DNA from 2 places in the Burkholderia diffusa genome. Region 1 is predicted to be linked to the other one. Evidence: riboswitches for the same ligand, from Rfam matches in the RefSeq annotation. Region 1 holds a riboswitch; the other holds the start of a gene.
The links. Region 1 has a riboswitch for manganese ahead of WI26_RS04575 (TMEM165/GDT1 family protein). Riboswitches for the same ligand answer to the same signal wherever they lie in the genome.

Region 1 (9,649 bases):
CGGCCGCTGCTCGCGCAGCACCGCGACCAATACGACCCGCGCGTGCTTTCGCGCATCCTGAAGGGCGAGCCGGCGAGCGCGGCCGACTATCTCGACCTGCTCGCCGCCCGCCAGGCAATGCTGGACGAAGCGGCACACACGGTCTGGTCGCGCTTCGACGCGCTCGTCGCGCCGACGGTGCCGGTCGTGCCGCCGCGCATCGCCGAACTCGAAGCGGATGACGCCGCCTTCACGCGCACCAACGCACTGATCCTTCGCAACCCGAGCGCGTTCAACTTCCTCGACGCCTGCGCGCTGTCGCTGCCGTGCCACCCCCGCGACGCAGCGCCGGTCGGCCTGATGCTCGCGGCCGCGCCGCATCGCGACGACGCGCTGCTCGCGATCGGCCAGGCGGTCGAAGCCGTGCTGAACACGATCCGGTGACCGCACGGGCGCAATGACGGCGGGAAATGCCCCGGACCAAGCGGCTGCGGCGGGGCGCCGCACGCGCGCTGTCAGTTTCGTGCCAGATCGTTCGCGCTAAAATCGCGCGATTGTTTATCGGACCGACCAACGACAGGAATCCCGCCGACATGAACGACTCCACGCTCGCACTCCGCCGTGAACGCCGCCTGCTGATGCTGCTCGGATGGGTGTGCATCGCCCTGCTGGCCGGCGCGCTCTATCTGCAGTACGTGAAGAACGAAGATCCGTGCCCGCTGTGCATCATCCAGCGCTACTTCTTCGCGGCGATCGGGATCTTCGCGTTCCTGGCGGCCGGGATGCGCAACTGGCGCGGCATCTGGGTGCTCGAGCTGCTAATCGCGATCGCCGCGGCCGGCGGCGTCGGCACCGCCGCACGGCATCTGTCGATCCAGATGAATCCGGGCTTCAGCTGCGGCTTCGACACGTTGCAGCCGATCGTCGACAGCCTGCCGCCCGCCCAGTGGTTCCCCGGCATGTTCAAGGTCGCCGGCCTGTGCGAAACCGTCTACCCGCCGATCTTCGGCATCCTGCTGCCCGGCTGGGCGCTGATCGGCTTCGCCGCGATCCTGATTGCCGTCGCCTCGAGCCTCTGGCGCCATCGCCGCAAGCTGGCAGGCTGATTGGGCGCCGCGTCCCGCGGTCCGGCCGACCGGTCGAGGCCGCGCGGGCGCTTCGCGCTGCTCGCCCGGCTGCACCGGCGCAGCCCCAACGCAGCCGCATCCTGCCGGCCGCGCGTAAACACCTACCCTCGCCGCAACCTGGGTTTCTGGGCGAACGCATCTGGCGCGACATTCGCGCGCGCCCCGCCCCGCATGCGTTTCGGCTCGATGCCCGTGCATCCGCGCCCCGATCCCGCGCGGCGGGCCTATGATCGACATGATCGCCGTCTGATAGCCCGGATCACCGCCCGGCAATGTTTCCGCCGCGTTGCGGTGCTATCTTCGCGACTGGATGGCGATCTACGTGCGCGAGGCCAGCGGTCTCACCTTCTGCGTAACGCGCGCCCGATCCGCAATGTCGACTGGATTCATCATGACAACGCAAACCATCCGCATCCGTCACCCTCATGGCGTCCGCATGTTCCGCGGCGTCGTTCGCGCGCGCCTTCGGCGCACGGCCACCTCATCGAATCAGTCGGGCAGCCGGCCCGCGCCCCTCTCGTCCGTCCTCGTTGCCGCCGCGCCCGCCAGCCCGCGCCGCGCGTCGTGCCGCGTCGTCCCGACCGGAGCGTGCTGATGGAAGCCTGGCTCGGCGATCTGCAGCAACTGCTCGCGCACGGCGAAGCGGCCGTACTCGTGACGGTCGCACATACCGACGGCTCCGCGCCGCGCGAGGCCGGCACGAAGATGCTCGTCACGCGCGACATGGCCCGCCATACGATCGGCGGCGGTCATCTGGAATGGAAGGCGATCGAGATCGCGCGGCATCTGCTGAAGGACGGCGCGCACGTGCGCCACGCGCGCCGGCTCGAACGGCTCGCGCTCGGCCCGAGCCTCGGCCAGTGCTGCGGCGGCGCGGTCGTGCTCGCGTTCGAGCGGCTCGACGTCGGCGACCTCGGGTGGATCATGTCGCTCGCGAAGCGCGTCGCGGCGGGCGCCGCGACCGTGCGTAGCGTATCATTCGGCCCCTCGCCGGGCGCGCCGCTGCTGAGCGAGCCCGAATCGCCCGCGGCGCGCGCCGATTGCCTGCTGTGGGAAACCGGCGGCGTGTCGCTGATGACCGAAACGATCGCACCCTATGCGTTCCCCGTCGTGCTGTTCGGCGCGGGACACATCGGCACCGCGCTCGTAAAGGTGCTGGCGACATTGCCATGCCACGTGCGCTGGATCGACGGACCCGACGCGGCGTTCCCGCCGGCCGACGCACTCGCCGGGATCGGCAATCTCGCGATCGACGCGGTGGCCAGCCCGGCCGACGCCGTCGACACGGCGCCGCCGCACGCATACTTCGTCGTGATGACGCACGACCACGCACTCGATTTCGTGCTGGCCGAACGCATCCTGCGGCGCGGCGACTATGCGTATTTCGGGATGACCGGCTCGCACACCAAGCGCGTGCAGTTCGATCATCGGCTGGCGGCGATCGGCATCGATCCTGCCCAGATCGCGCGGATGCGCTGCCCGATCGGCGTCGAAGGCATCGTCGACAAGGCGCCCGAAGTGATCGCGATCTCGGTGGCCGCGCAACTGCTGCAGGCCGTCGAGGCGAACGCGCCCGCGCAGGCTTCCCCTACATTCTGACCGACCAAGAACAACGCCATGACTCCGACATTCAAGGACAAGATTGCCCGCGCTCCGAAAGCCGAGCTGCACATCCATATCGAAGGCTCGCTCGAGCCCGAACTGATCTTCGCGCTCGCGCAGCGCAACGGCGTGAAACTCGCGTACGAGTCAATCGACGCATTGCGCGCCGCGTATGCGTTTACTGATTTGCAGTCGTTCCTCGACATCTATTACGCCGGCGCGAGCGTACTGCTGACCGAGCAGGATTTCTACGACATGACGGCCGCGTACTGCGAACGCGCACTCGCCGACAACGTCGTTCACACCGAGCTGTTCTTCGATCCGCAGACGCACACCGAACGTGGCGTGCCGATCGAGACGGTCGTCGCCGGCATCGATCGCGCGCTCGCCGATGCCGAACCGCGCGGGCTGTCGAGCAAGCTGATCCTGTGTTTCCTGCGCCACCTGTCCGAAGACGATGCGCTCGCGACGTTCGAATCCGCGTTGCCGCTGTTCGAACGTTATCGCCACCGGCTGATCGGCGTCGGTCTCGATTCGTCCGAGCTCGGCCATCCGCCGACGAAGTTCGCGCGCGTGTTCGAGAAGGCCCGTGCGCTCGGGCTGAAGCTCGTCGCCCATGCGGGCGAGGAAGGCCCGCCCGCCTACATCTACGAAGCGCTCGACGTGCTGAAGGTCGACCGGATCGACCACGGTGTACGCAGCATCGAGGACGCGGCGCTGGTCGAGCGCCTCGCGCGCACGCGTACGGCGCTGACCGTATGCCCGCTGTCGAACCTGAAGCTGTGCGTGTTCGACGACATGACGAAGCACACGCTGAAGGCGCTGCTCGATCGCGGCGTCGCAGTGACGATCAACTCCGACGATCCGGCCTATTTCGGCGGCTACGTGAACGACAACTACTTCGCGACGGTCGACGGGCTGCAGTTGACGGACGCCGAAGTGCACGCGGTGATCCGCAACGGCTTCGAGGCGTCGTTCGTCGACGCCGCGCAGCGCGATGCGCTGATCGCGCGTCTCGATTCGTACTGGCAGGCCGCGTGACGGCCGGCATCGAGGCTCGCTAGACAGATGAAACACGTCGACGACATCCGCTTCGTGGCGACCGGTCCGGCCCTGCGCCACGCCGGTCGCGTGCGAGCACCGCGCACGCACGTCGGCGTCGCGCCCGTCGCCCGCGTGGCGACGGCGTTGTGCGATGCCGCGCGCCGAAGCCTGTCGTTGCGGCGCGTCGTGCAGTTCGCCGCCGCGCCGGTCGCAGATGCCGCTACGATTGCCGCCGCGTTCTCGACGTCGTCCGCCAGCAACCCGGTGATGGCGGACGCCACGCTCGCGTGCGCGATCGCCGACCGCGGCGCTCCGGCCGCCGCGCTTCGCCGCATCGCGCATGCCCGCGCAGCGCCAGCCATGCCGTCGCCCGCGCGGCGCCGACCGCTTTCTTCTGTTCGCCTTACCTTGATGCAGGACCATTCGTCATGACGCAAACCGCTTTCCGTTCCCAGCTGCTGACCTTCAACGGCGACCCGGCGCAGTCGAGCCAGGCCGCGAACCACGAGACCGACGGCCTGCTGATCGTCGACGACGGCAAGGTCGTCGCGGCCGGCCCGCATGCGCGCCTCGCCGCGACGCTCGCGCGCGACGCGGTCGTCCACGATCTGCGCGACAAGCTGATCGTGCCCGGCTTCATCGACACGCACATCCACTATCCGCAGACGGACATGATCGCGTCGCCGGCGCCCGGCCTGCTGCCGTGGCTCGACAAATACACGTTCCCGACCGAGCGCCGGTTCGGCGATCCGGAACATGCGCGCAAGGTCGCCGACTTCTTCGTCGACGAACTGCTCGCCTGCGGCACGACGAGCGCGCTCGTCTACTGCACCGTGCACAAGCAGTCGGCCGACGCGCTGTTCGCGGCGAGCGACGCACGCGACCTGCGGATGATCGCGGGGAAGGTGCTGATGGACCGCAACTGCCCCGAGTTCCTGCGCGACACCGCGCAATCGGGCTATGACGACAGCGCCGAGCTGATCGGCCGCTGGCACGGCAAGGGCCGCCAGATGTATGCGGTTACGCCGCGCTTCGCGCCGACGTCCACCGAGGCGCAGCTCGAGGCGTGCGGCGAACTCGCGCGTCGCCATCCGGACGTGTTCGTGCAGAGTCACGTCGCGGAAAACGTCGATGAAGTGAAATGGGTGGCCGAGCTGTTCCCCGGGCACCGCAGCTATCTCGACATCTACGACCGCTACGGACTGCTGCGCCCGCGCGCGGTGTACGGCCATTGCATCCATCTCGACGACGAGGACCGCCGCCGGATGGCCGAGACGCGCACCGTCGTCGCGCACTGCCCGACGTCGAACTTCTTCCTCGGCAGCGGCCTGTTCGACTTCGACAAGGCCGGCGAATATGACGTGCCTGTCACGCTCGCCACCGACGTCGGCGGCGGCACGTCGTTCTCGATGCTGCAGACGATGAACGAGGCGCACAAGGTCGCGCGGCTGTCGGGCCATCACCTGAGCGCGACGCGGATGTTCTGGCTCGCGACGGCCGGCGCCGCGCAAGCGCTCGATCTCGCCGACACCGTCGGCACGCTCGCGCCGCGCACCGAGGCCGATTTCGTCGTGCTCGACCCGCAGGCCACGCCGCTGCTCGCGCGCCGCACGAAACGCGCGGAATCGCTCGAGGAGCTGCTGTTCGCGTTCGCGCTGCTCGGCGACGACCGTGCCGTGTACCGCACGTATGCGGCCGGCCAGCTCGTGCACGAGCGCGGCGCCGCACGCCGCGCCGCCGCGTAACGCACTTGCCACACTGCTGCTCCGGCGTGCGTCGCGACGCACGCCGGAGCAACCGGATTCGCACCGCGCACGCCACGCACCGTGCTAGAATTCGCCGCTCATTGGGGAGTAGCCGCTCCGCTCGATGTCCCGCGCCCCGGGCGCGCATCGTGACGGAGGCGTCCGTCAACAGACTTGGCCGTTCGGCCATGGCGGGCGCAGCCACCAAGGCCTGGCGAGACCGATGGTTCACTGCGCGCCGCATCAGGGCCCGGCGCGCGGCGGATCGTCGCTCGCACGCATAACATCGGCCCGTGGAAACCCCGTACGTGTCCCAAGCCTTCCTGATCTCCACCGGCGCCGTCGCCCTCGCTGAAATCGGCGACAAGACCCAACTGCTGTCCCTCGTGCTGGCTGCGCGCTATCGCAAGCCCCTGCCGATCATTCTCGGCGTGCTCGCCGCGACGCTCGTGAACCATGGCTTTGCCGGTGCGCTCGGCGAATGGCTCGGCGCGCTCGTCACGCCGTCGATCATGCGCTGGGCGCTCGCGTTCTCGTTCATCGCGATGGGACTGTGGATCCTCGTGCCGGACAAGCTCGATGCGGACGAAGCCAATGCGAACCGCTCGCGGCTCGGCGTGTTCGGCGCGACGCTCGTCGCGTTCTTCCTCGCTGAGATGGGCGACAAGACGCAGATCGCGACCGTCGCGCTCGCCGCGCGCTTCCAGGATTACATCGGCGTGGTGGCCGGCACGACCTTCGGGATGATGCTGGCGAACGTGCCCGCGATCCTGCTTGGCGACCGATTCGCGCACCGCCTGCCGACGAAGCTGGTGCACGGCATTGCGGCCGTGCTGTTCGTCGTGCTCGGCGCGCTGGCGCTGCTGGGCATCGGAGCCTGACGTACGCAGGCAAACGACGCGGCCGGGCGGCCGCGCCGGTGTCGATACCGTGTTACTTCGCGACGGCCGCGCCCGATGCCGGCACGGCCGGCACCGCACGCTCGTTGGCGGCCGGCGCGGCCGGCCCGCCGTGCTTGTCGACCGGCAGCCGCACAGTGCGGATCGCGCCGTTCGCCAGCGGGAAATCCGCGAGCGCGCTGCGCGCGAGGAACGGCATCGCATACAGCAGCGCACCGTTGTCGCCGGTGGTACGTGCGGTCACGTTATAGACTTCCTTGCCGGTCGCGCGCTCGGTGATCCGGATGCCGAGCGTGTAGTCGAAGACCTGGTAGGTCTGCGCGACGTAGCCCGCCGGCATCGGCCCCCAGGGCCCCCACGGGCCCCACGGCCCGCCCCGCCAGTACGGCCCCGGCCCCGTGAACCACGGGTCGTAGTAGACCGGCTGCGGCACCGTCACCAGGTCGCTGCCGACCCCGTAGGCCAGCCCGACCAGATAGCGCGCCTGCGCGGCCGGCACTTGCCGGAATGCGTACGCGGACAGTTCGTTCGCGACGATCGGCTCGTAGGTCGACTGTTCGATGCTGTGCTTCTGCGCATCCGTGCGCGTGAAGGCGTAAGTGCGTGTCGCGTCGCTGCCGCTCCAGTCGGAGAAGGCCGTGACCTGCGTCGTCACATAGCTGGTGCAGCCCGTCAGCAGCGCCACGCACAGCATCGCGGCCCAGCCCGCACTGCGTTGAATCCATTCGCGTTTCATGTCGATCCTCGTCGATCCGTCACCCGTTCGTCGCACCGCGCGAACTGCACGGGATGCCGATAATACGCGGACTGCCGGAACCGGTAAAAAGTTCGCCCGGCACGCAGCCGCAAGCCTTTGTACAATGGCCCGGTTCGCCCGGCTCGCGCCGCGGGCCCGATCCCCACTCCACCGATCTCGACGACCATGTCCGACAACGCCTCCTCCACCGTGATCCGCCGCGCCGACTACACGCCGCCGGCTTTCCTCATCGATTCCGTCGCGCTCGAATTCGACCTCGCGCCGGCCCGCACGATCGTCAGGAATACGATGCGCGTGCGTCGCAATCCGGACGCGGCGCCTACCCCGCACCTGGAGCTGATGGGTGAAGCGCTCGAATTCCTCGGTGCAGCGCTCGACGACAAGCCGTATGGCGCGGTGCGTGCGCACGAACACGGGCTGACCGTCGAAAACGTGCCCGACGCATTCGAGCTCACGCTCGACAGCGCGTGCGCGCCGGACCAGAACACGACGCTGTCCGGCCTGTACGTGTCGAGCGGCAACTTCTTCACGCAGTGCGAGGCCGAAGGCTTTCGCCGCATCACCTACTTCCTCGACCGCCCCGACGTGATGGCCTCGTACACCGTCACGCTGCGCGCGGACAAGACCGCGTATCCGGTGCTGCTGTCGAACGGCAACCTCGTCGACTCGGGCGAGCTGCCCGATGGCCGCCACTTCGCGAAATGGGAAGACCCGTTCCGCAAGCCGAGCTATCTGTTCGCGCTGGTCGCGGGCAAGCTCGTCGCGATCGAGGAGAAGATCACGTCCGGTTCCGGCAAGGAAAAGCTGCTGCAGGTCTGGGTCGAACCGGCCGATCTCGACAAGACCCGGCACGCGATGGATTCGCTGATCCACTCGATCCGCTGGGACGAGAAGCGCTTCGGCCTCGAGCTCGATCTCGACCGTTTCATGATCGTCGCCGTGGGCGATTTCAACATGGGCGCGATGGAGAACAAGGGGCTCAACATCTTCAACACGAAGTACGTGCTGGCGAACCCCGAGACCGCCACCGACACCGACTTCGCGAACATCGAATCGGTGGTCGGGCACGAGTACTTCCACAACTGGACCGGCAACCGCGTGACCTGCCGCGACTGGTTCCAGCTGAGCCTGAAGGAAGGGCTGACGGTGTTCCGCGACCAGGAATTCTCGGCCGACATGGCCGCGGGCGACGATGTCGAATCCGCGGCGCGCGCGGTCAAGCGCATCGAGGACGTGCGCGTGCTGCGCCAGCTGCAGTTCGCCGAGGACGCGGGCCCGATGGCCCATCCGGTGCGTCCGGAAAGCTACGTCGAGATCAACAACTTCTACACGATGACCGTCTACGAGAAGGGCTCGGAAGTCGTGCGGATGTACCAGACGCTGTTCGGCCGCGACGGCTTCCGCAAGGGGATGGACCTGTACTTCAAGCGCCACGACGGTCACGCCGTGACGTGCGACGACTTCCGTCACGCAATGGCCGACGCAAACGGACGCGATCTCGCGCAATTCGAGCGCTGGTACAGCCAGGCGGGCACGCCCCGCGTGTCCGTGCGCACCGCGTACGACGCGGCCGCGCGTCGCTACACGATCACGCTCACGCAAGGCTACGGCGATGCGTCGCCGGCCGCGCGCGAGACGCAGCAGGGGCCGCTGCTGATTCCGTTCGCGATCGGCCTGATCGGCCGCGACGGCCGCGACCTGCCGCTGCGCCTCGATGGCGAAACCACCGCGTCGGGCACGACGCGCGTGCTCGACTTCACCGATACCGAACAGACCTTCACGTTCGTCGACGTGCCGGAACAACCGCTGCCGTCGCTGCTGCGCAATTTCTCGGCACCGGTAATCGTCGAGTATGACTACAGCGACGACGACCTCGCGTTCCTGCTCGCGCACGACAGCGATCCGTTCAACCGCTGGGAAGCCGGCCAGCGCCTCGCGACGCGCGCGCTGCTGACGCTCGCCGCACGCGCCGCCGCGAACGAGTCGCTCACGCTCGGCGAGAAATTCATCGCCGCATTCCGCCGCGTGCTGACCGATGAAAGCCTGTCGCCCGCGTTTCGCGAACTCGCGCTGACGCTGCCATCGGAAACCTATCTGGCCGACCAGATGGCGGAAGCCGATCCGGCTGCCGTGCATCGCGCGCGCCAGTTCGTGCGACGCCAGCTCGCGAGCGCGCTGCGCGCGGAGTGGCTCGCCGCGTACGAGCAGCACCAGACGCCGGGCGCGTACGACCCGACGCCCGACGCATCCGGCCGCCGTGCGTTGAAGAACCTCGCGCTCGCGTATCTCGCCGAACTCGAGGATCCGGCCGATGCCGTGCGCATCGCGACCGCGCAGTACGACGCGGCGAACAACATGACCGACCGCGCCGCCGCGCTCGGCGGGCTGTTGTCCGCCGCGGCGTCGGGCGCGAACGACGCGGCCGCGCGCGCACTCGATGACTTCTACCGTCGATTCGAGAAGGAAGCGCTCGTGATCGACAAGTGGTTCGCGATG
Region 2 (9,649 bases), on a different replicon from region 1:
CCGAGTTCGTCGCGCGCGTGCGCGACATCGACCGCAAGCTGGTCGGCACGCTGTCGATCGGCCTGATCGGGCAGGCGCCGCTCGTCGAGAACGCGCGCCTGGCCGAGGCGATCGGCGCGTTCCGCAAGCGCGACCAGGCCGTCACGTTCTCGATGAAGGTCGCGTCGCCGCAGGAACTCGAGGAAAGCCTCGTCAACAACCAGCTCGATCTCGCGATCGGGTATTTCTGGCATCGCGTGCCGGGGCTCGACTACACGCCATTGTTTACCGAGGAGCAGGTGATCTACTGCGGACGCGGGCATCCGCTGTTTCATGCGTCGCGGCCGGTGTCGGCCGACGACCTGCAGGCGCACGACTGGGTATGGCGCACCTATCCGGTGCCGGAGGAGCAGTATCCGCTGCCGGAGCGGCGCGTGACCGCGAGCGCGGACAGCATCGAGGCCGCGACGATCCTGATCCTGTCGGGCGGCCATCTCGGCTATCTGCCCGCGCATTACGCGGAGCCGTTCGAACAGCGCGGGCTCGTGAAGGCCATCGGCCGCACGACGTTCAGCTTCGACGTGCCGCTGCATCTCGCGATGAAGCGCAGCGCGAGCGACAAGCCGATCGTCGACGCGTTCTGCGAGGATCTGCTGCGCGCGTTCAACATCAAGGCGATCGCGCTGGCCGCGTAGCGCGGTACCTGCTCAGGCGTCGATGCGCTCGACCTTGCCGACCAGCAGCCCGTACGACAGGCTGCCTGCGAGCGCCATCGCGGCGATATAGGTGATCGCGTGCGAGAAGTCCGCGCCATCGACGAGCAGCCCGATCACGATCGGCGTCGCGATCGCGGCGAGGTTGCCGACGAGGTTGAACACGCCGCCCGTAAGGCCGAGCAACCGCGCGGGCGCGAGCCCCGACACGAGCGACCACGTGATCGATGCGAAGCCGTTGCCGAAGAATGCGATGGTCATGAACGCGATCACCCAGCCCGTCGACGTCACGTAGTTCGCGCCGATGATGCAGGTCGAGATCAGCAGCCCCGAGATGATCGGCAGCTTGCGCGCGAAGCCCTGCGATGCGCCGCGCCGCATCAACCAGTCCGACAGCAGGCCCGAGCACAGCACGCCGACGAACGCGGCGAGAAACGGCAGCGACGCGAGAAAGCCCGACTTGATGAAGTCCATCCCGCGATACTTGACGAGGTAGGTCGGGAACCACGTGAGGAAGAACCAAAGCGTCGAGTTCAGCGCGAACTGGCCGAGATAGATGCCCCACAGCTTGCGCCGGCCGAGCACGACGCCGAGGTCGCGCCACGTCGACGGCGTGCGTTCGCTGCGCGCGGCGATGCGGTCCTCGAGATCGACGAGGCCGCCACCGTCGCGGATCGACGCGATCTCGGCCGCGTTGACGCCGCGAAACGCGCGCGGCTCGCGATACACCGCGTACCAGACCGCGGCCCATGCGATGCCCGCGAGTCCGGTCGCGACGAACACCATGTGCCAACCGAGATGCACCTGCAGCCACGCGAGCACGGGCGTAAGGAACGCGAGGCCGACGAACTGCCCCGACGTGTAGCCGCCGATTGCGCTGGCGCGCTCGCGAGTCGGGAACCACGTCGTAACCACGCGGTTGTTGATCGGATAGGCAGGCGCTTCAAGTGCGCCCACAGCGAGGCGCAGCACGATCAGTCCGACGAACGATCCGGCGAAGCCGAGCAATACCGTCGCGGCCGACCACAGAGCAAGCGCGCTCGCATACAGCACGCGCGGCGACACCTTGTCGACGAGCCAGCCGCCGGGGATCTGCATCAGCGCATAGGTCCAGCCGAATGCGGAGAACACAAGGCCCGCGCGGACCGGATCGATGTTCAGTTCCTTGAACAGCGCCGGCGCGGCGATCGACAGGTTGCTGCGGTCGAGATAGTTGATCACGACCGTGACGAACAGCAGCGCGAGGATGATCAGGCGCTTGCGGCTCGGCGGCTCGGCGACGGCGGCAGCCGCGGGCGCGGCCCTGCGGGCGGCGGAATCGGGTGCTGTGTCGGCATGCGTGTGCGATTGCGATTGCGCCGACGGGTTGGCATGCGTGCGCGACGCGGAATGGGCCACGGTCGTCTCCTGAGTTCTGTGTCGGCCGTCGCACGCATGGCGGGGCGGGGCCGTATCCAATGGCATTGGCGAACGTTAGAACCGTGGAGCAAAGCGCGTCAACATTTGGGCAGGCATCCCTATTAATGGGACGTTGCGTGCTCAATATGTGGACATGTCATGAGCGGAGGGCAGGCCGGGTTACGCGCTTGCGCTGTCGTCGCGATATCCGCTCTTGCCATCGAAGATTTCCTTGAGCGCGGCACGCAGCACGACCGGATCATGCTCGCCGGGCGCGAGATGAATCACGTAATGCGTGTGGCCGTCGAGACGCGCGGCGGTGCGCTCATCGAGTTCGACTTCGATTGTGTCGCCCGTGAGGCGCACCGTCAGATCCTTCACGTGCGCGGTGAGCTGGTCGAGCACCATCACCTCGATCGATGTTTCTTCCGGAAAGCGCAGCAGCGAGAAGCAATAGTTCTGCTCCGCGTCGTGGCAATAGATGTTCGCGCAGCTTTCGTCGTCGTCGATATCGGACGTTGCCGCACCGACGGTGGCATGGAGTTCCATGATGTTTTTCTCGATGTGGGGTTATCGGGCCAGCGCGGTTTCCGCTTCGACCTCGCCGTGCGCATCGCGCGCCTTCAGCCACAACCCGAATGCGCGCATGACTTCGACGACAGGCCGCAGCCGGTCGCCGTCCGCAGTCAGATCGTACTCGACGCGCACCGGCACTTCCGGATACACGGTGCGGCGCACGAAGCCGGCATCCTCGAGCGCGCGCAGATCGAGCGTCAGCATCCGCTGTGAGATGCGCGGCAGGCCAACGCTCGGCTCGACGCGTCCTGATCGAAGCGCGCCGAGCTTTCAGCGCGTCAGCGTCACGAACAGATAGCCGACATATCCGGCCCCGTTCGCCAGCAACGCCCAGATCGCGAGCCCGCGCGCACGCGCATTGACGCGCAGCCACACCGCCGCCGCGAGCGTGATGACCACGCCGGTCAGCACTTCGGGGCGCGGCTCCCATGGCGTCAGCATGATGCCGATCGCCGGCAGCAGCGTGCCCTGGAACACCATCGCGCCGGTGATGTTGCCGAACGCGAGCGTGTCCTTCTTGCGGCGGATCCACAGCACGCTGTTGACCTTTTCCGGCAACTCCGTCGCGATCGGCACGATGATGAGCGACAGCAGCAGCGCGGAGATGCCGAGCAGATGCGACACGCCCTCGACGCCGTGAATGAAGCCCTTCGCGCCGCCGACGAGCAGCGCGACACCGAGCGCGAGTTGCAGCGCGATGGTCGCGAGGTTGGTCGGCAGCCCGACACGCGACAGGAACATCGCGTGCGGCGCCTCGGTGCCGTGCCCGGCATCGACGAGCTGCGTCGATGCGCGGAACGTCATCACGACGTACATCACGTAGACGCCGACCAGCATCGCGGCGAGGAGCGCGCGCACCGCCCACACATGATGCGGAACGAACATCGCGACGGTGGCGAGCGTGAATGCGGCGATGAAGTAGTTCAGGTCGCGCACGAAGCCGGTGCGCTCGGGTGCGATCGTGCCGGTGAGTCCGCGCGAGCGGATCACGGCGAGCGTCATCAGGAATGTCGTCAGCGTCGCGAGCATCAGCGGCGCGCCCAGAATCGCGCCGACGCCGATTTCCTCGTTGACCGCCGCGTTCGACGTGCCGCCCGCGAGCGCGAGCAGCGGCACCATCGTTTCGGGCAGCGCGGTGCCGACGGCGGCGAACAGCGACCCCGTCACGCCTTCCGAAATCTTCAGCCGTTCGCCGAGATGTTCGAGCGCGTTCGTGAAGAGTTCGGCGGCGACCAGGATGACGATCAGCATGAACGCCAGTTCGACGAGCATCAACGTCATGCGGCACCTCCGCAGGCAGGCACGCGGGCGGTGGCGGAACGAATGCAGCGAATGAAATGCAGGGAGAAAGCTGAAAGGAACATGGGGACTCCGTGGTCGGACGTGGACGAACCATGACGCATCTGCCGACGTCCGACCAGGAACGACGCGATGCGTCGATGGTCTCGCCAGACCGATTCGGCCGAACGCGCCACGGCAGCAGGCCGAGTGTGTTGACGCGTTCGCTTTCCGGGGGATGGAAAGCAGGCTACTCCCCAAAGACGAGGGGCAGTCTAGCCGAGAGGAATGCTTTCGGCAAGCATGCATGTGTGCCGCCTCGCTGTCGCGCGTTGCGACTGCCGTACTCCGCTCCGTGGCGCCGCGCGCGCATGCGCACCCGCGTGCATGGCGGCATCGGCCGGACGACGTAGAACTTACATCCATCTGTCTTTTGGTTACTAAAAACTGTCATCGAGCGCCGCTAAGCTTTCGCCACCCTCACAACCGGGATTCCCCGTCATGCGCTCGACAATCCGCCTGTTTGCCCCGCTATTGCTGCTGCCCACGCTTGCCGCACCCGTCTTCGCCGCCACCGCCGCTCCTGTCAGTCCGAACTGCGGCGGCAGCACGACGCCGATCGCCGACATCCAGGGGCCGGGCGCGCCGTCACCGCTCGCCGGCCAGAACGTGTCGATCGAAGCGGTCGTCACCGCCGACTTCGGCGGCACGGACGGCTTCGGCGGCTTCTTCGTCCAGCAGGCCGACGCGCAGCGCCGCAATCAGCCGGGCGTGTCCGAAGGCCTGTTCGTCTATGCGCCGAAAGTGCGCGCGAAGGCCGGCGATCTCGTGCACGTGACCGGCAAGGTCGAGGAAAAATACGGGCAGACGCAACTCACGCTGTCGGGCGCGATCGCGGTGTGCGCGAACGGCCAGACGGTCACGCCCGCGACCCTCACGCTGCCGGTCGACAGCCCGAACGCATTCGCCGCGTACGAAGGGATGCGCGTGCGCCTGCCGCAAACGCTCACCGTCACCGAAAACTACGAGCTCGGCCGCTACGGCAGCGTGATGTTGAGCAACGGGCGCCTGCGCACGCCGACGAGCGTGGTGCCGCCGTCGCAGGCGCAGACGCAGATCGATGCGAACGCACGCAACCGGCTGGTCCTCGACGACGGCTCGAACAAGCAGAACCCGGCGACCGTGCCGTATCCGGCGCCGGAACTGTCGGCCGCGAACACGCTGCGCTCGGGCTACACAGTGCGCGACGTCGAAGGCGTGCTCGAGGTGCGCTATGGCGCATGGCGCGTGCAGCCGCTGCCGGGTGCGGCCGCGCCGACGTTCGACACGCGTTCGAATCCGCGTACCAACGCCCCGGCACGCGATCCGAAATCGAACCTGCGCGTCGCGTCGTTCAACGTCCTCAACTATTTCAACGGCAACGGTCTCGGCGGCGGCTTCGATGATCCGAACAACCGCGGTGCGAAGAACTACCAGGAATTCCAGCGCCAGGAAGCGAAGATCGTCAGCGCGCTGAAGGCGCTCGACGCCGACGTGATCGGCCTGATGGAAATCCAGAACAACGGCTACGGCGAACTGAGCGCGGTGCGCCAGCTTGCCGCGAAGCTCGGCAGCAACTGGCGCGTTGTCGATCCGGGCACGTCGCGCCTGGGCGGCGACGCGATCGCCGTCGCGATGATCTACGACAGCCGCGCGGTCGAACCCGTCGGCCGCGCGTCGACGCTCGCGATCGACGACAAGAGCCGTCAGCCGCTCGCGCAGTCGTTCCGCCGGATCGGCGGCAAGCAGGCACTGACGATCGCGGTCAACCACCTGAAGTCGAAAAACTGCCCGGACGCGGCGAACGACGACCTCGACCAGGGCGACGGCCAGGGCTGCTGGAACCCGACGCGCACGCGCGCGGCCGCGAAGCTGGCCGACTGGCTCGCCGGCACGCCGACGGGTGTCGCGGGGCAGGGCACGCTGCTGATCGGCGACTTCAACAGCTACACGTATGAAGACCCGATCCGCCTGCTCGAATCGCGCGGCTACCGCAACCTCGTGTCGCGCTGGATCGGCGCCAACGCGTACAGCTACGTGTACAACGGCGAAGCCGGCTACCTCGATCATGCGCTCGCGTCGCTGCCGCTCGCGTCGCACGTGAAGGCCGTGCACGAATGGCACATCAACGCGGACGAGCCGCTCGCGCTGCAGTACACGCTCGCGTACAAGTCGGCCGAGCAGCAGAAGACCTTCTATGCGCCGGATGCGTATCGTTCGTCGGATCACGATCCGGTGCTGATCGATATCGCGCTGCCGGGCGGCGGGCGCTGATTGCTGAATCGAATCCATGCATGACGGCGTGCGGCGTCGCCGCGCGTCGTCGCCCGGGCGGTGGCGCCGCCGCTCGCGCGGTCTCCCTCCCTCGGCCGTCACGAGCCCGATTCGGGAACGCTCCAATCCGATCCGGAATGCGCGACGCGAATGATCGCGTCTCCAGTGCGAATACCCGCGTATTACGCATCAATACTGTTCGGCGTATTCGTGGTTTCATTCGGGCATCGAGTAAATAATTCCGTCGTGTGTCCCGGAAATAAATTGAATCGGTATTTTGTGGGTGATGTCTGTCTTTATTCAATGAATCGCGTCAATCGGCCCGGGATAATTAAAATGAAAGAATAATCCTATCGATTTGAAGGGCTTTCGCACGCGCTGCCTGTATTGGAAAGGCGCCGCGTGAAATGCGTAAAACGGGCCGCATTTCAGCAATATTGATTCCCGGAACGTGCCAGGTTCGAACATTCGTTTTCTTTCAAATTCCAGACACTGATCGTCGTTCGCATCATAAGAGATTTTTTAATATCGGAATGATCTTTGACAACGCGGCGCAGCACCGCCTATTTTTGTGATGTCGTAAATTTTGGTAATACGATAAGTCGTCGAAACTGCAAGGGGGCGGCGTTCCCGCATCATTCTCCGCCAGCAGTTTGCTGTGTCTGTATCAAGTTCAGTGTCTCGAAGAAGTCCATTCCCCAACCGCCGTCTGCCGACCGTGCAACGCGAGTGGCGGGTATGCCTGCGCGTTTTTCGCCGGCGATGGCGGCCTGTGTGAAGCGATATCCGACCCAACACAAGGACCGAGATGAAACCAGACAGAAGCAGTACCGGCAGCCGGCGCGAACGTCGCGTCCGGCTGGCCGGGCTAGGCGCAGTGACGGCCGTGACGCTCGCGCTCGCGGGCTGCGGCGGCGACGATTCGTCGTCGGTGGGCGCGTCGAGCCTCGCGCAAACTACCGCCAGCCAACAGGCCAGCGCGCAAGCTGCGGCCGGCAGCCAGTCGCCGACGGCAAACCAGCCTTACGTCGACCCCGTCGCCTATTCGATGAACGCGACCGACGGCCTCGCACCCGCGCAGGTCTCGGAGAAGGCGGCAGTGATGCATTACCAGTGGAAATCCGGCGGCACGACGGTCAACTACACGACGACCACCGGCCACCTGACCGCGCAGGACGCAAACGGTAACGCGGAAGCGTCGATGTCGTACGTCGCGTACACGGCGCCGAGCACGAACGGTAAGCCGCGCCCCGTCACGTTCGTCTACAACGGCGGCCCCGGCTCGTCGTCGATCTGGTTGCGCCTCGGCTCGTTCGCACCGACGCGCGTCGCCACGCCCGATCCGCTGTTCGGCAACAACTGGCCGAACTATCCGCTCGTCGACAACGCGGAAAGCCTGATCGACACGACCGACCTCGTGTTCATCGACCCGCCTGGAACCGGGCTGTCGGAAGCCGTGCTGCCGAACACCAACCAGAAGTACTGGGGTTCGGACGCGGACGTCAACATCATGCGCGACTTCATCCAGCGCTACCTGAACGTCAACAGCCGCGGCACGTCGCCGATCTATCTGTACGGCGAATCGTACGGCACGCCGCGTACCGACATGCTCGCGCTGGCGCTCGAATCGGCCGGCGTGCATCTGACGGGGATCGTGCTGCAGTCGTCGATCCTGAACTACTTCGCCGATGCTGTGGAGGCGGTGGCGATCACGCAGTCGACTGAAGGGCTGCTGCTCGACACCGATACCGTGGCCGGCTACCTGCCCGGCTATGCGGCGGTCGCGGCGTACTTCAACCAGGTGTCGCCGGCGCCGGTCAACCAGTATCTGTATGCACTGCAGACCGAGTTGTTCACGACGCTGATCTACAACCAGTTGCAGCAGTACTCGCAATCGTGGGTGCTGAGCCAGCTCGGCATTCCGGATGCGCTCGGCACGCCGGTGTTCCCGAGCGATGCGACGCTGAAGCTGTGGTCGCTGCCGTCGAGCCTCACGCAGCAGGCGCTGCGCGGCTACTTCAACGCGAATCCGTTCGGCACGAGCCTGCTGCCCGGCACGACGATCGGCCGCTATGACGGACGCGTGTCGTTGCCGAACTCGGATCCGCGGCTGCAAGCGGACGGGGATCCGTCGGACATCCTGATCTCGCAGCCGTTCACGAACGCGCTCGCGACGCAGATGCCCGATTACCTCGGCTACACCGCGCCGAACGCGACCTACCTGCCGCTGAACGACAACATCATCCAGGTGTGGGACTTCTCGCATGACGGCCAGCCGATGCCCGACACGATCCCCGATCTGCTCGGCGCGCTGCAGCTCAATCCGAAGCTCCAGGTGCTCGCGGAGAACGGCCTTCACGATCTGGCGACGCCGTTCTTCAACACCGAGAAGCAACTCGCGCGGCTGCAGACTGTGAAGGGCCTGAACCCGAAGCTGCAGGTGAACTTCTTCCAGGGCGGACACATGACGTACCTGGATGACGTGGCGCGTCCGCAGATGAAGCGCGACCTGAAGATCTTCTATCAGGGCAGGCGGATTCCGACCGCGCTGACGCTGCGCACGCTGCCGCCGCCGTGGCCGGACGAGAACCCGGCCGGCACGCCGACCGGCAGCGTGCCGGGCGCGACGGCTGCGACGACGCTGGCGGCGGCGCCGTAAACGACGGACTCCTTGAGAAAAGGAACCCTCTATTCATCCATTGAATGCGAGTGATCATGTCCCTAATCAATTTGATGCGGCGTATGTCTCCGTTGATCGTCCTCGGTGCCGTGATGAGCAGCGCCCATGCACTGCCGCCGCAGGCGGTGGCGCCGGTGAAGCTGCCGCGCGGCGGGCACGGCGTCGACGGTCCGTTCTTTCCGTCGACCCGCGTGGCGCCGGTGCTGCCGTCGACCGGCGCCACGCTTGAGCAGCAGGCGCAGAAGCGCGTCGACGCCCGGCTCGGCGGCAACACGGTGCTGAGCAACGGCGCGGCGGTGACGAAAGCGCAGGCGCAGAGCAGCGGGCTGGGGTTCGTCGCGAAGCACTTCGACGAGATCGATGCGAAACACACCGGTCGCGTGACGATGAGCGATGTGCGGCAGTTCATCCAGCAGCGGCAAGTGCAGGCGGAGCAGGAGCAGCAGGAGTGACTGTATAGCGAGGTCGTGCGCGGGGCGGTGGCCGGTCCAGGCCGTCTCCCTGCGCGGGCGGTCTGCTTCCAACTCGCCGCGGCGCACGTTCGGCCGCGGCTTTCTTCATCAAGCCCGGTTCTTGCGCGAGCAACGCGACGCTGCGTCACGCATCGCGTGATCGAGGTTCGGCCTCCCGGTGCGCGTAACGTCGCACCGTCGCCGACGGCAACTCGCCGAACATCGCGCGGTAGTCCTGCGCGAAGCTGCTCAGGTGCCAG

Region 2: it holds a riboswitch for manganese, as region 1 does, so the genes downstream of both, WI26_RS16445 (sodium:calcium antiporter) here and WI26_RS04575 (TMEM165/GDT1 family protein) in region 1, are expected to answer to the same signal.

The regions. Positions count from the first base shown of each region.
Region 1 covers NZ_CP013362.1:997,458-1,007,106, reverse strand. The annotation lists gene WI26_RS04610 (amidase) at 1-423, shown strand, start outside; gene WI26_RS04605 (disulfide bond formation protein B) at 573-1,085, shown strand; gene xdhC (xanthine dehydrogenase accessory protein XdhC) at 1,701-2,705, shown strand; gene WI26_RS04590 (adenosine deaminase) at 2,724-3,749, shown strand; gene WI26_RS04585 (hypothetical protein) at 3,777-4,184, shown strand; gene guaD (guanine deaminase) at 4,181-5,497, shown strand; yybP-ykoY riboswitch at 5,589-5,726, shown strand; gene WI26_RS04575 (TMEM165/GDT1 family protein) at 5,806-6,378, shown strand; gene WI26_RS04570 (DUF4136 domain-containing protein) at 6,431-7,132, opposite strand; gene pepN (aminopeptidase N) at 7,319-9,649, shown strand, end outside.
Region 2 covers NZ_CP013363.1:207,412-217,060, forward strand. The annotation lists gene WI26_RS16425 (LysR family transcriptional regulator) at 1-674, shown strand, start outside; gene WI26_RS16430 (MFS transporter) at 687-2,090, opposite strand; gene WI26_RS16435 (hypothetical protein) at 2,271-2,639, opposite strand; partial or broken gene WI26_RS16440 (winged helix-turn-helix transcriptional regulator) at 2,661-2,891, opposite strand; gene WI26_RS16445 (sodium:calcium antiporter) at 2,937-3,947, opposite strand; yybP-ykoY riboswitch at 4,039-4,215, opposite strand; gene WI26_RS16450 (ExeM/NucH family extracellular endonuclease) at 4,446-6,257, shown strand; gene WI26_RS16455 (S10 family serine carboxypeptidase-like protein) at 7,066-8,916, shown strand; gene WI26_RS16460 (2-oxoglutarate dehydrogenase) at 8,961-9,389, shown strand; gene WI26_RS16465 (helix-turn-helix domain-containing protein) at 9,535-9,649, opposite strand, start outside.